Regions from separate parts of the Sporosarcina sp. SAFN-010 genome, predicted to be linked through region 1. Evidence: riboswitches for the same ligand, from Rfam matches in the RefSeq annotation. Region 1 holds a riboswitch; each other region holds the start of a gene.
The links. A riboswitch is a leader RNA that binds a small molecule or an ion and turns the genes downstream of it on or off. The one in region 1 is predicted to bind S-adenosylmethionine.
Positions count from the first base shown of each region.

Region 1 (5,209 bases):
GCGACCTTTGTACTTGGGATGCAGTCGACTTATGGCTCGTTAACCCCACCTAACAGTGTGAAAATGATTTGGGGATTAATCCAATCCGGAATTGCGGTTATTTTACTATCTGTTGGTGGTCTTTCCGCCCTGCAGAATACGATAATTATCGCAGCCCTTCCGTTTTCGTTCATCATCCTGTTTATGGTGACGGCCCTTTTCAAAGAGTTGCAAAAAGATTTGAAACACAACAAACACCCTAGACATAAATAAACGAAACACCCGAATCCAAATGAGGACTCGGGTGTTTTTTCTGTAATTATACGTTAACGGGAGCTGCCTTCTCAATCGCTTGTGCTAGATCAGCAATGATATCGTCTGCTGATTCAAGTCCCACTGAGAGACGAATGAGTTCCTCAGTAACACCTGAATTTTTCAAGTCTTCGCCAGAAAGCTGTTGGTGCGTTGTTGAAGCCGGATGGATAATTAGCGACTTTGCATCTCCAACATTCGCTACGTGGGACCAAACAGCAACGTTGTCGATCACACGACGTCCTGCATCACGCCCGCCTTTAATTCCGAAAACAATAATGGACCCTGCTCCATTTTTCAAATACTTCTTGGCAAGTTCTGCTGTTGGATGGTCGTTGAGACCCGTGTAGGTAACCCATTCAACAGATGGATGCTCTTTCAGGAATTGTGCGACCTTTTGTGCGTTTTCTCCGTGACGTTGGATTCGCAAATGAAGCGTCTCCAAGCCTTGTAGGAAGTTGAATGCACTGTCAGGATCGAGGCATGGACCGAAATCACGAAGTCCTTGGACACGGAGTTTTGTCGCAAATGCAGCGCCTGCCGTGTCGATGCCGTAGCGTAATCCGTGATACGATTCGTCCGCTTCCGTGAAAGCAGGGAATCTGCCTTGCGTCCAGTCGAACTTTCCTGCATCTACCACTACGCCGCCAATCGTTGTTCCGTGACCGCCAATCCATTTCGTGGCAGAGTGGATAACAACGTCAGCGCCAAATTCAATCGGATTGCATCCGTATGGGGACGCAAATGTATTGTCGATTAAAAGTGGAACGCCACTTTCGTGTGCAATCGATGCAACCTTTTCGATATCGAGCACTTGTAAGCTCGGGTTACCGATTGTTTCAGCAAATATACCTTTTGTCTTTTCCGTAATAGCACTACGGAAGTTTTCCGGGTCAGTTGAGTCGACAAATTTTACAGTGATCCCATACTTCGGCAGCGTTGTGGCAAATAAGTTGTACGTTCCGCCGTAAAGGTTGGCTGCTGCAATGATTTCGTCACCAGCTTCTGCAATATTCAAGATTGAGAACGCGATTGCCGCCATACCAGATGAGAGTGCAACGGCTGCAGCGCCTCCTTCGAGTAACGCGATGCGTTCTTCAAATACTGCGACTGTTGGATTCGTGATACGTGTGTAGATGTTGCCAGCTTCTTGCAGTGCAAAAAGGTTTTTGGCGTGGTCCGTGTCACGAAATACGAATGATGTGGTTCTGTGGATAGGAAGAGCTCGTGATCCAGTTGTTGGATCGGGTTCTTGACCACCGTGCAGCAAAAGTGTTTCGGGTTGAAAATTCGTCATTTACAAAACCTCCGGAAATTAGATTGATGGAACTGCGCACACCGGACGGGTGATGGGGAAACTAAAAAGATCCCCTTCTACCTATAGAAGAGGATCTGCCATTGCTGGCACTTCCCCTTATCTTTCAGATCCATAATAGATCTGTAGGAAGTAGCACCTTTGCAAGCTGGTAAGCTTGCCGGTTGCCGGGCATCGCAGGGCCTAGTCCCTCCGCCGCTCTTGATAAGAGTTTGTGACTTATTCAGTTTTCCATCTTGGAACTGAGTATACTTGGTTGAAAATAGAAAGTCAACAGTTAAATCTAAATTATTTGATAGTTTAACAATCAACACTATTACGGGGTTGATTTCCACTACAGTCGGATGCGGGCCTACAGGATGTAGGTCATGCAACCGTTGCGGCAGGACGCCGCGAACTTAGGTTGTTTCCATTAGCATCCCTCCGGAGTCGCCGTCTTCCACTACAATCAACGGATCCTAATATGACAACGAACCACATGAAACAGGTAAAGAGAAGAAAGAGATAGAAAACCCGCAAACCAAAGTCTTGGTAGACTTCGGTCTGCGGGTAAGAATTAATTATTGAGCTGCGCCGTAAAAGATTTGGCCGCCTTTTAGGTTGATGATTTTGAGCATGTTTGTGCGTTTCACGTAGATGCTTTTGAATTGCTCGCGTCCGTTTGCATCTTTCAATAGGATTGTGCGGTTGTTGTAGTTATCAGAGACAACTACTGGTGTGAGTGTGCTTAGGTCAACGTGAGCTGCGAGTGTGTTGTATTCAGGCAGGCTACTGATTGTGCTTGCAGGCTGTTCAGGTTTCGCTTCAGGAGCTGGTGTTGCTGCGTCTTCTTTTACGACTGTTTCAATGACAACTCCTTGGCCTTTTAGGTTAATGACTTTTAATAGACCTGTCTTTTTCACGAAGACACTCTTATATTGTCCCTGACCGTTCGCATCTTTCAATAGGATCGTACGGTTATTGTAGTTATCTGATACGATGACAGGTGTCAAAGCAGTCAAGTCTACTGCTGAAGCCAGTGTTTTGTACTCAGGGAGGACGCTAATAGCACTTCCCGGCTGCTCAGGCTTCACTTCTGGTTTTTGTGGTGCATCTGCTTTCACAGTCGTTTCAAGGACAACTCCACCACCTTTTAAGTTGATGACTTTCAGAAGTCCTGTCTTTTTCACGAAGACACTCTTGTACTGTGTACGACCGTAGTTATCAGAGAAAAGAATTACCCGGTTGGACACGTTGTCTTCAGTAACACGTGTAGTGAAGCTAGTTGGGTCGATGACGGAAGCAACTGATGCGTACTCTTCCAGACCTGTGATGTCTTGGTTTACTTGCTGACCGTAGTTCGAGTTGTGTTGTACGTGTGCGTATGAGCTTTGTGCATCTGCGTTTTGATCTGCATGTGCAAATGTCGCTGCGTTCGCACCTCCTGCGGAAATAAGTAGTGCACTTACTGCTGTGATCAATGTCTTTTTCATCTTGTTCCTCTCCTTTTCCTTTTGGGATACTTATATCATAACCCCACAGTCTGAGAGGACTCTGAGATGATTATTAGGACTTGATGAGAAAACTGTAAGAAGGTTTTAATTTTTCAGCCCACAAAAAAAAGAGCCTGCAGTTAGCGGCTCTTTACTAATAAGTCGACAGCTTCTTTTACAAGCGTCTCCTTTGCTTGCGGATTATCCGAAAGCTCTTCGTTTTCCATACAGGCAATCAGATTCGTACTCACAATTAACCCGATGGTCCTATCGATTCCTGAGCGAGACGCAGACAACTGTGTAATGACGTCTTTGCATTCATCACCAGCCTCAATCATCCGTAGGACACCGCGAATTTGACCTTCTATTCGTTTTAAACGATTGACTACCTTTGCATCGTATTCCATGGATCTGGCCACCTCTCTTAACTACGTTCATAATATACCCCTTCTGGTATAAGGTCAATCAATTCCACCTCTTTCGACAAGAAAAGCGCGAAATTGTTCGAATTATGCTATACTTATGGAAGTATTACAATTTTTTATGTTCCAAACCACCGGGCCAACCGCACAACACACTGTCTGTTTTTCTGAATGGCCATGGGTCTTCACAATACGAAAGATATCGAAACAGACTAGAGGAGGGATTCGTTTGGCTTTTCCGCGTAAAGAGCATCCTGTCTCTGATTTTATCGCAGCACGTAAAATTGGCGAAAAAATTTCGTTCACTCGTAATGATGTTTTCGTTTTAGGGGCAATCCACAAGATCTTAGAAAACTCCGTTATTGTAGAAATTTCTGAAGAGGACGCCGATCTGATTGGAGCAGCATCCACACTGACGGTTGTCGCTCACAAAAATTATACAGTCGAATAATCTAGAGAGCACCGACTTCAACCTCCGACAGATCACACCAGTTCTGTCGGTTTTGTCGTCTGCCTAATTCCCAGATTGCATGAGGTGACTCTCAAGTACATAGAATTGAAAGGGGATTTTTTGACGTGATGAAAGAACAACTATTGGAACGATTCATCCGCTATGCAAAGATTGACACTGAGTCTGATGAAAAGAGTTCTACAACTCCTTCCACCACTAACCAATGGGATTTGTTACATCTATTGAAGGAAGAGCTCACAACACTAGGTATGGAAGACATTACGCTGGATGAGAACGGCTACTTGTTCGCAACACTTCCTGCGAATACAGACAAAGAGATCCCTGTAATCGGATTCTTAGCGCACGTTGATACATCACCTGATTTCACGGGTAAAAATGTGAATCCACAGCGCCATGACAACTATGACGGCAGTGACCTGGTTTTGAATGAAAACACGGTCCTCTCTGTTAGTCGCTTCCCTGAGCTTCAAAACTATATCGGACAGACGTTGATCACAACCGATGGTACGACACTACTTGGTGCTGATGATAAAGCCGGTGTTGCGGAAATCATGACGGCGATGGCTTATTTCCAAGAGCATCCCGAAGTGAAGCATGGCAAATTACGTGTTGCTTTCACACCTGATGAAGAAATCGGACGTGGCCCACACCTATTTAACGTGGATGCTTTTGGCGTAGACTTTGCGTATACAATGGACGGTGGCCCACTTGGTGAGTTGCAGTATGAAAGTTTCAATGCAGCCGGGGCACGTGTTACGTTCAAAGGAACGAACGTCCACCCCGGTACTGCAAAAGGGAAAATGGTGAACTCCATCTTACGTGCACAAGAATTCCAAGCAGCAATGCCTGGCTTAGAAATCCCTGAGCTAACGGATGGACGCGAAGGATTCATCCACTTAATGGACATTCAAGGTTCTGTTGAAAAGACCGTATTAGACTATATTATTCGTGATTTCGACAAGGAAACGTATGAATCACGCAAGAAACTGTTTTTCGATACAGTTGCTCAGATGCAATCGGATTATGGCGTAGACGCGATTGAACTTGAATTGGAAGACCAATACTTCAATATGGGCGAGAAGATTGAGCCGCATATGGAAATCGTCGATATCATTTCGGAAGCATTCAACAAATTAGGCATTTCTCCAATAATTGAACCAATCCGGGGCGGTACTGACGGATCTCAGCTTTCCTATATGGGCATACCAACACCTAATATTTTTGCTGGAGGAGAAAA
Region 1 covers NZ_JBPFDS010000002.1:335,298-340,506, forward strand. The annotation lists gene ACR65F_RS04515 (BCCT family transporter) at 1-252, shown strand, start outside; gene ACR65F_RS04520 (O-acetylhomoserine aminocarboxypropyltransferase/cysteine synthase family protein) at 299-1,588, opposite strand; SAM riboswitch class I at 1,703-1,817, opposite strand; gene ACR65F_RS04525 (hypothetical protein) at 2,167-3,078, opposite strand; gene ACR65F_RS04530 (metal-sensitive transcriptional regulator) at 3,219-3,485, opposite strand; gene ACR65F_RS04535 (DUF2187 family protein) at 3,730-3,951, shown strand; gene pepT (peptidase T) at 4,080-5,209, shown strand, end outside.

Region 2 (5,209 bases), on a different contig from region 1:
TCCGTTGCAGGCGGACGCGGGCCTACAGGAAGTAGGTCATGCAACCGTTGCGGCAGGACGCCGCGTACTTAGGTTGTTTCCATGAACTTTCCCACAGGAGTCGCCGCCTTCCACTCCTATCAACGGAGATGCCAGGCATCAGTTTTAATTCATCAAACCACTTATATAGTAGACAGGCATGCCTGTTTTTCCCTGTGTTATCGTTTGTCGAGCTTTTTGACGGCGAAGTCTCCTGCAAATTGTAGGATGAAGACGACGATTAGGATCAAGATTGTTGAAACGAGTGTGACGTCTTCTCGGCTTCGCTGGAATCCGTCTAGGAAGGCAAGTGTTCCTAGTCCTCCAGCGCCGATAATTCCTGCCATCGCCGTGTAGCCAACAAGTGCGATTGCTGTCACTGTAATCCCGGAGATTAAAGCGGGCATCGACTCTGGCAATAATACTTTAAAAATGATAGTTGAGGTTTTTGCACCCATCGAGCGTGCTGCTTCTAGAACACCTTTGTCAATTTCCTGCAGCGCAATCAGTACCATTCTTGCGTAAAACGGAGCAGCTCCAATAATCAATGCCGGCATTGCAGCTTCTGGGCCTCTGATTGTTCCGATTAGAAACTTAGTAAACGGAATTAGAAGGATGATCAATATAATGAAAGGAATCGATCTGAAAATGTTAACAATTGATCCCGTTAGCAAGTTAACTAGCTTGTTTGCCCATATATGGCCTGGACCGGTTAGGAAAAGAAGGATCCCAAGTGCTAGCCCGATGATGAAAGTGAATATGGTTGAGACAGACGTCATATAAAGTGTTTCTACTGTTGCTTCCCACATTTTTGCCCAGTCCACGTTCGGGAAATACGTTTCAATCATTTCTCAAACACCTCCGTCTGGACACCTTGTTCATGTAAATATTGAATTGCATTTGCGGTTGCCTCTGGTTCACCTGTTATTTGTAAAATCATTGTCCCGTATGCACCGCCACGAGTTTGCGAGATGTTTCCTTGAAGAATACTGACATCCACTGGATACTCTCTTATTAAACTAGCGAGTACGGGTTGCTCTGTACGTTCCCCAACAAACGCTAGTTTGACAAGTGTGCCATCCGGATAATCCTGACGCATGAGCGACATCACTTTCTTCGCATCTTCCGGTTCAGTCACTTGCGAAACGAATCGTTTTGTTATCTGTTCTTTCGGTGACTGGAACAGTTGTAGTACGTCTCCAGTTTCTACAACACGTCCTGCTTCCATCACTGCGACTTCATGACAGATTTTCCGGATGACGTGCATTTCGTGCGTGATGAGGACAATTGTTAATCCAAGCCTTTCGTTAATGCTTGTCAACAAGTCTAAAATCGCATCAGTCGTTTCTGGATCGAGTGCGGACGTTGCTTCGTCACATAAGAGCACTTCAGGGTCGTTCGCGAGTGCCCGGGCAATTCCGACACGTTGTTTCTGTCCACCCGACAATTGGGATGGATAGGCATTTTCACGTCCTGCTAAGCCTACGAGCTCTATCAATTCCGCTGCTTTCCGCTCTCTCTCTGCCTTTTTAACTCCTGCTATTTCTAAAGGGAATGTAATGTTCTCTTTTACGGTACGAGACCAAAGCAAGTTAAAATGTTGGAAGATCATACTGATTTTTTGACGGGCTTGACGAAGTTCTTTTCCACCTATGGATGAAATCTTACGACCGTTTACTTCGACAGAACCGTCTGTTGGTTGTTCCAACCCATTGAGCAATCGAATTAGCGTACTTTTACCAGCACCACTATACCCGATAATGCCGTATATTTTTCCTTCTTCAATCGTTAGGTTTACTCCGTCAACTGCAGTAATCGCAGTGCTTGAGGTCCCAAATCGTTTGTTGACATTTGCTAATTGAATCATTCGACACCCACCTCACTGCTTTTCATTCTGTCCAATACTAATCGCTATATAAGTTAAATTAAACAATCCGACCACTTGCCGTTGTTTTCCTCTCCAGGCGGACGCTTTCCGAGGGGCTCGATTTCAGCCAATCGAACCACGAAGAATTCGATTGGCCATATTTCTGAGCCCTTTGCAGAAATTAAGGCATCAGCACCCTGCTCCTAACGCTTCGCTTTTACTCGCAAAAGTTGTTCTCCGTAACAACTCTCGCTCCAAACAACTAAAATGTCTGAACCGATGGTGATTTTCACTTCAACATATATAATTAAATTAAAAACGCCTTCCTGCAGATTCACAGAAAGGCGTACGCATAAGAATTCATGGCGTTCATCCGATCTCTCATCTTTCAAAGCATACGCTTTGTGTGACTTGGCACCATTTCAATTAAATTGACGGTTGCCGGGCTTCACAGGGTTCTCCCCTCCACCTCTCTTTATAAGAGTCAGTTATTCAATTGGTTGCTTTTAGTTATACCATAGCGATTTAGGAGTGTCAACTAAGCTTTTCGAGAATATTTTGAACCGATTGAAAGGCATAGACTTTCTCAGCTTGCTCGCCTTTTCGCTTGATGAGCAGGCACGGTACGCTTTCAACCTGGTATTCTGTCGCCAGTTCTTCAACATAGTTTAAGTTAGCTTTTCCAATTGGAAGACTTGGCTTCATCTCTGTTACGACATTCAATATTTTGCTGGCCACTGCACACGTTCCGCATAGCGGTGTATACAAATAGAATGCCGCCAGCTCTTCTCGATCAGCGAGTTCTTTCCACTCACTATATGTCCATTCATTCATGCCTATCACCTTCACTCTAAAAATAGCATATAGGGACTAAAGATCCCTGATGAATCTAGATAGCTGTTGATGACGTCACTAGATGCAAAAAATCTCGTTGATTGAAGTGTAAGGCGGCGACTCCTGGGGGAAGTTCAAGGAAACAACCTAAGTACGCGGCGTCCTGCCGCAACGGTTGCATGACCTACTTCCTGTAGGCCCGCGTCCGCCTGAAACGTAAATCAACACTGTTGACACTCTATTTCAATAGAAAATATAAAAGACGCCGGATAGTCGGCGCCTTTTAGTATTATTCTCCGACAGTCATTTTGTCGTAGTCTTCAGGAGTCATAAGCTCATCCAGTTCAGCTGGTTTCGTTGCTTCCACAACTACCATCCAAGCACCCTCGTAAGGAGATTCGTTGACAAGCTCAGGGCTGTCCTCTAAATCTTCGTTCACTTCAACGACTTTACCGCTGATTGGTGCATATAGTTCTGAAACCGTTTTTACAGATTCAACGCTACCGAATGGCTCGTCTGATTTCAATTCGTCGCCAACAGATGGCAATTCAACGAACACGATATCACCAAGCTCAGATTGTGCAAAGTGTGTAATACCAATTCGGTATTTACCGTCTTCTTCTTTAACCCATTCGTGCTCTTCAGAATACTTCAAACCTTGTGGTGTGCTCATTCTATTCCCCTCCAACTAATAATTGTTATACTTGATTCTATTTTGCCACAGGTACCTTTGAAAGACAAGAAATGAAGTTATGCCTTCCACGTTTCTGCAAACGTTTGCTCATTGAACCCGACAGTAGTCGTTTTACCATCAGTCACAAGTGGACGCTTAATGAGCATGCCGTCAGACGCTAGCAATTGGATTTGTTCATCCTCACTCATAGTAGCAAGCTTGTCCTTTAAACCGAGTTCACGATATTTCATGCCACTCGTGTTAAAGAACTTCTTCAATGGCATTTCAGAACTAGTGATCATTTCTTTCAATGCTTGTTCGCTCGGTGGCTGTTCAGCAATGTTGGATGCTTCGTAAGAAATATCATTTTCTTTCAGCCACTTTTCAGCCTTTTTACATGTTGTACATTTTGGATAGCCATAATAGTGCAGTCCCAATACAGTCACCCCCATTGGTTCCATTTTACCACAAAAACATCCAGACTACAGAATTGCAGTCTGGATGGGAGTGTACAAAAGTTATGAATTAAACAACATACTTCGCAGCATCGATCAGCTTGACTGATGCTTCACGCTTCTTCGCAATTACGTTGTAAGGGTTTGAGCGAGTCAACTTACGCAATGCTGAAATCATCATGCGCTGGTTATCTCCGTCCACTGCAGCGTAAAGCGTTTCTTTCGCATCGCGTTCGATTGCGGCAAATGCTTCTTGACAGAAGATTTCTGTGTACAAGATTTTTTGTTGTTCTTTTTCTGCTCCGTTTTTCGCGACTGCTTTTTCAGTACGTAGGAGTGCAGATTCCATTGCAAAGATGTTATTAGCAATATCCGCAATGTTCACAAGAACTTCTTGTTCCTGCTCGAGTTTCGTACCATAGCGTTGTGCAGCTAATCCAGCAGCTAGCAAACCAATTTTCTTTGCATTCTTCACTAGAACCTTTTCTTGTTCAAGCGGTGCATCGCCAATTTCTTCCGGCATCATCATAAGCAACTCTTCTTGAAGTGCTTGAGCTTGTTGCAACAATGGCAACTCGCCTTTTAGCGCTTTCTTCATGAATGTTCCCGGAACGATCATACGGTTAATTTCGTTTGTTCCTTCGAAGATTCGGTTGATACGTGAATCGCGGTATGCGCGCTCTACTTCGTATTCAGCCATGAAACCATATCCACCGTGTAGTTGAACCGCTTCGTCAACGATATAATCGAGTGTCTCAGACCCAACTACTTTGTTGATAGAACATTCAATCGCGTATTCAGCAATCGCCGCTGCAATCGCTTTTCCGTCTTTTTGCTGTTCAGCAGTCATCTGGCTTTGACGCTGCTCAAAGTAACCGACTGTACGGTAAATCAAGCTTTCCGTCGCATATAGCTGGGACGCCATCGTTGCAATCTTTTCTTTCGTCAAGTTGAACGATGAAATCGGCGTATTGAACTGCTTACGCTCGTTTGAATACGAAATCGCAAGTTCAAGCGCACGTTTTGACCCACCAACTGTACCTACTCCAAGCTTATAACGACCAATATTCAAGATGTTGAAAGCGATAATGTGACCGCGGCCCACTTCACCAAGCAAGTTCTCAACAGGCACTTCAGCGTCAGACAAGATCAGTGTACGTGTAGATGAAGACTTGATGCCCATCTTTTTCTCTTCCGCCCCAACAGAAACACCAGGGAATTCGCGCTCTACGATGAATGCTGAGAATTTATCGCCATCAATTTTCGCATAGACAACGAAAACGTCAGCAAAGCCAGCGTTCGTAATCCACTGCTTTTCACCATTCAATACGTAGTGAGTACCCGCTGCGTTCATTTTTGCAG
Region 2 covers NZ_JBPFDS010000015.1:8,733-13,941, reverse strand. The annotation lists gene ACR65F_RS15020 (methionine ABC transporter permease) at 198-866, opposite strand; gene ACR65F_RS15015 (methionine ABC transporter ATP-binding protein) at 863-1,885, opposite strand; SAM riboswitch class I at 2,264-2,369, opposite strand; gene ACR65F_RS15010 (thioredoxin family protein) at 2,420-2,719, opposite strand; gene gcvH (glycine cleavage system protein GcvH) at 3,009-3,392, opposite strand; gene ACR65F_RS15000 (arsenate reductase family protein) at 3,470-3,829, opposite strand; gene ACR65F_RS14995 (acyl-CoA dehydrogenase FadE) at 3,918-5,209, opposite strand, start outside.
Region 2: linked by a shared signal. The riboswitch ahead of ACR65F_RS15015 (methionine ABC transporter ATP-binding protein) and the one ahead of ACR65F_RS04520 (O-acetylhomoserine aminocarboxypropyltransferase/cysteine synthase family protein) in region 1 are both predicted to bind S-adenosylmethionine.

Region 3 (5,209 bases), on a different contig from region 1:
ATACGGTTATTTTGATTTTTTATAGAAGGAGGACGGTGGATCAGATATGAACGTGTGTTGCTCCTTTGTTATAGGATGAATCATCGTCAACTTAGTTGCATGGAGCCCAAGTCGTTTAATAGGGTTTGTTGTGGCACCATATTTTTTATCGCCTACAACGGAGTGTCCAATTTCCTCCATATGCACACGGATTTGGTTTTTCCGTCCTGTTTCCAATCTCAATTCAAGTAGTGAAAACTGTGCACTTGCTTGCAGTCGCTTATAACGTGTAATTGCTTTTTGGCCGCCATTATCCGTTGGGTTGGAATAGACTTTGAACGTTCTAGTCTCTTTCAGCCAAGAAACAATTTCACCTGTTTCGTTTCGCACTTTACCTTCAACTAGCGCTATATAACCTCGTTCTTGGACAGATTCTTCCCAGTTATCCTGAAGGAGTTTTTTGACTTCCTCTGTTTTAGCAAACAGCATAACCCCTGAAGTTTCTCGGTCTAGACGATGGACGATGAATACACGATTGCTTCTATTCGCTTTCCGTACATATGTAGAAAGCTCACTAAATGCAGTCAGTTCTTTTTTATCTTTTGCAGCCATTGATAATAATCCAGCTTCTTTGTCAATCACAATGATGGCATCATCTTCATACATAATGGAAAGCCCTGTAAGTTCACTGTCATTTTTCGCAGCTTGGTTGGTCATAATTTCAACCTTATCTCCAACATTCAACAATCGGTCATGTTGAGTGGTAGGTTCTCCGTTAACAGACACTTGCCCACGGGAAAGAATCCCTTTCACTGCATTTCTACTTTTTTGGACAGTCTCTAGCAGAAAAGGTAAAAGCGGCTGTTCCTTTTTTACTTGATAACCTGTTGCTTGCGGTGTTGCTTGTTTTGAGTTATTTCGCATAGTCACGTCTCCTTATTCATTCATTATGCGCAACCTTTAACGAAATATCAAACATCATTTAGGACAATGCTTTTAAACCTATGACGCCAATGACAATCAATGCAAGACTGCCGATCCTTGCTAAACTTTTGGATTCACCAAAAAAGAGCATATTCAGAATTACGGCGCCTGCAGTTCCAATTCCTATCCATACTGCATATGCTGTGCTCACTTGTAAATACTGGAACGATGTATACAAAAATACAAATGCTAAACCAAAACCACCTAAAAATAAGATACCTGAAGGAATCGTCTTCTTTTTACTATATTTGTTTAATCCGATGACTCCCGTAAATTCAAATATCGCGGCTAATGCTACAAATAACCATCCCATATTAACGATTCCTTTCTGCTGCTAGTTTTTCGTCATGTCCATCAGCAAGTTTCAAACCGATGACTCCTGTCACTAAAATGACGATGAAGAAAATTTTCCCGCCACTTAACGTTTGTCCGAAGAAAAACACATCCATCAATGCAGTTCCGATGGTTCCGATAGCTGCAAATATGGCATATACAGTTCCTGTTGGTAATGTCGCGCAAGCTTTAGAAAGGAAGTGGAAATCGACGAATATAAATAACACGATCGGAATCCAGTGCCACCATACAGAAGCTACATTAAAACCGAAAATCCATACAAGTTCAAAAAAACTAGTTGCCGCTACATAAAGCCATTCTTTTTTCATTAGAAATACTCCTTCTCTCAGATGACTGACTGTCATTCATATTAATCCGTACTCGTACGAACTAAAAAATGTATACAACGACTGACACTATTTTGTTGCCAGTCGTTGGAAATCCCTATTCATTGCCTGGTTGTTTCGAATAACCAAGGGCATACGATAAAAACAACAACGTTTCCCTCTTTTGCTCAGTAGCGCGAATTTCTTGGTCAACGTCTTCATCATACAAGTAAATTTGCTCTGCAGCGGACTCAGTCAATCCGATAATGAGTTTTGCTAACTGATCTGGATGACTGTCGATGCGAATGACTCCTTGCTTCTGCACCTTTTCAACGAGTGCGCTTACCCATTGGTAAATTGGAGCATATACACTCTCCCACTCTTTCAAGTGTTCAGTTGATGCTAACCCTGAATAGATCATCGCCTGAATCTCGTGGTGTTCTTTATTAACTGCAAATATCGCATCTACAAATTGTTTCAGTTGCTCATCAAACGATGCAGAATCTTCAACAGCGTCTATCACCGTTTTCAGGGTATGCTGTACCATCACTTCTGCAATCGCAGGCATGAGCGATAGTTTAGAGGGAAAGTATAAGTAAAACGTTCCTTGTGCAATCCCTGCAGCTTTAACAATATGTGAAACTGTCGTTTTTTCTACGCCTTTTTCAGTAAACACTTGAATCGCAGACTGAACAATTTTTTCTCTCTTGTTCATAACATCCCTCCACAAATGACTGACTGTCATTCATTATAATCCAATCCACTGAGAACTACAAGTTCTTCAGCTGGATCAATACTCGCCACTTCACAAATTTCATCATTTCCATTCAAATGGAGTTTGTTGGTAGACATAGTAATTAAGCCAATTTGAAAATAAGAGATGTGTATGGGAACGCCACGTGTTCAGCGGATTCAACGAGCTATTGTCATTCGGGAAGTAATTCTTAGGAATATCAATTTCAAGTCCTTTTGCTGCATCACGCTCATATTCTTCCTGCAACGTTCCCGCATCGTACTCTAAGTGCCCCGTAATCATAATGTTTTTTGCATCGTTAGATAGCACGATAAAGGGTCCAACATCTTCCGAATATGCGAGTAGATTCAATGAGTCATGCTGTTCGATATCGTATTGAGATACTCCTGTATGCCTGGAGTGTGGAGCTGGAAACAGGTCATTGAATCCTCGTGCAAGATTGACAGTTGGATTTGTAACGAGATGATCAAAAATGCCAAAACACTTAGAAGGCAGTTGGTGTTTGTTCACTCCATAGTAATGATAAAGTGCTGCTTGGGCACCCCAACAGATATGCATAGAAGATGTTACATTCACTGATGCCCAATCCAAAATCTCCTGCATTTCTCCCCAATACTCAACCTGTTCGAATTCCATTTGCTCTACAGGTGCCCCCGTTACAATCATTCCATCAAATTTTTCGTCTTTCACTTGAGGAAATGTTTTGTAAAAAGTATCCAAATGGTTTTTACTAACATTCTTCGATACATACGTTTCTGTGTGTAAAAAAGTTACATCCACTTGAAGCGGAGTATTACCTAGCAAACGCAGAAGCTGCAGTTCCGTTTTTTCTTTTTGAGGCATTAAATTCACGACTAGTATGCGTAGTGGTCTAATGTCTTGTGAGGTAGCACGCTCTTCATCCATCACAAATATTTTTTCTTGCTTCAGTAATTCTCCCGCGGGTAACGCTTTTGGTATTGTAATTGGCACAATTCTTCACTCCTATTCAGCCCATCAAAAAACTTCCGCTTTCTAAGAGAGAGAAAGTGGAAGCTAATAGCCGTTCCTCTTATCTCTCAAGACAAAGTCTTGTGGAAGTAGCACCTTCCTGAATCTATCAGGGGTTGCTGAAACGTCAATGGGCCATTTCCCTCGGTTTCTCTCGATAAGCGTATTCAATTACTGAACAGTATACCATTTCTAAGTTGTTTGTATAGTCTAACATTAAACAAAATCGAGTTTACTCACGGGCTAGCAACTAGTTAGTCGTCATATTGGGCTCTGGAAAATCCTCTTCCTAGAATTTCAGATGCATTTAAGAAGATTACGAACGATGTCGGCTCTTGCTCCTGCACAATCTTTTTAAAGTAGATCGCTTCTGATTGCTCAACGACACAAAGGATCATGGTTTTCTCCTGATTCGAGTAGCCTCCTAAAGACTTCACTTTTGTTAACCCTCGATTGAGTTCGGTATTAATGAGTGCTTGAACTTTTTCTTCTTGTTCCGTAATGATCAGGATCAGCTTGGTAGGAGATGTTTGAAGCTGCACAAAATCGATTACCTTACTCGTCACATAGATTGCCATCATGGCATAAAGCGCGAGTTCCAAGTCAAAGACAAAAGCCGAGATGATGACGACAGCACCGTCAACAATTAGCTGAGCAAAGCCACTGGAAAAGTTAGTATATTTCTTCAGAACTTGAGCAATTAGTGCAGTTCCACCTGTCGAGCCGTTCCCCCTATAAACAATTCCTAGACCGATACCAAGCATAATCCCACCATAAATAGAACTTAATAACGGATTATGAATTGGGACATTAATATCTGTCGTTAAGAAAATGAAAAATGGTACAAAAAACGTCCCCACAATGGTTCTCCAACTAAAATCTTTTCCAACAAGGACAAGCCCTAAAATGAGGAGTGGTAAATTAATAAGCCACTGTACATAAGCGGGGTTAAATCCATAAAGTTCAAAAAGAATCGTGCTTATTCCCGAAACACCACCTGCAGCTATCCGTGAAGGTAATAGGAAAATAGTAAATGCAAGTCCGACAAACGCCGAACCCACAATAATTTGGAGATAGTCAAAAATCGCTGATTTTTTAAATTGAGTAAATGTCATCGTGTCCCTCCGTTCGTGCCAACTGTACTATTCTATCAAATTACGTGTACGTTGTGACGATTGACAATGAAAAGAAGGAGAAGTTTTTTCATTCTAAATATTCTATATTAATGAACTTTCGACAAAAAATCGACCATTTTTTTGCATTTCCCAACATAGAATTGTATGATTATAGAAGAATTCAGGTACCATTGAAGGAGGTTCTCTTATGAGGAGCTTAAGCGTTGTAAGAAAAGTTGATCATCTAGGGAGAATAGTTATCCCAATTGAATTACGTGAGACAATGAAACTTCCTGAAGGACAACCACTTGAATTTTTCACGGAGGATGAAACCATTATTCTTAGGAGCTATAAAATCCGTGAAGCTTGTGTGATTACCGGAGAAATCACTTCCGATAATTTTGAACTGTCAAACGGCATGTTCGTAAGCCCTGCGGGTGCTAAAGTTATTCTTGAAGAGGTTAAAGAGGAGTTTAGTATGTAAAAAGAAAGGGTTGCTGCCAGTGGAGTCTCTTCGACTTCTCAAGCAGCAACCCTTTCAATTTTCTTTTACGCTTCAGGATTATCCAGAAATGCTGTAATCTCTTCACGCGTTTTTCTGTCTTTACTAACAAATCGACCTTTTTCTACGCCTTCGCTGTAAACAAGAAAACTTGGGATCCCAAAAATGTCGTGTTCTGCACAGATATCTATGAACTGATCACGATCTACATATACAAATTCGTACT
Region 3 covers NZ_JBPFDS010000013.1:36,204-41,412, forward strand. The annotation lists gene ACR65F_RS14110 (RluA family pseudouridine synthase) at 7-903, opposite strand; gene ACR65F_RS14115 (DMT family transporter) at 962-1,276, opposite strand; gene ACR65F_RS14120 (DMT family transporter) at 1,278-1,625, opposite strand; gene ACR65F_RS14125 (TetR/AcrR family transcriptional regulator) at 1,741-2,337, opposite strand; gene metA (homoserine O-acetyltransferase MetA) at 2,440-3,348, opposite strand; SAM riboswitch class I at 3,425-3,530, opposite strand; gene ACR65F_RS14135 (YitT family protein) at 3,621-4,481, opposite strand; gene ACR65F_RS14140 (AbrB/MazE/SpoVT family DNA-binding domain-containing protein) at 4,690-4,965, shown strand; gene ACR65F_RS14145 (thioredoxin family protein) at 5,031-5,209, opposite strand, start outside.
Region 3: linked by a shared signal. The riboswitch ahead of metA (homoserine O-acetyltransferase MetA) and the one ahead of ACR65F_RS04520 (O-acetylhomoserine aminocarboxypropyltransferase/cysteine synthase family protein) in region 1 are both predicted to bind S-adenosylmethionine.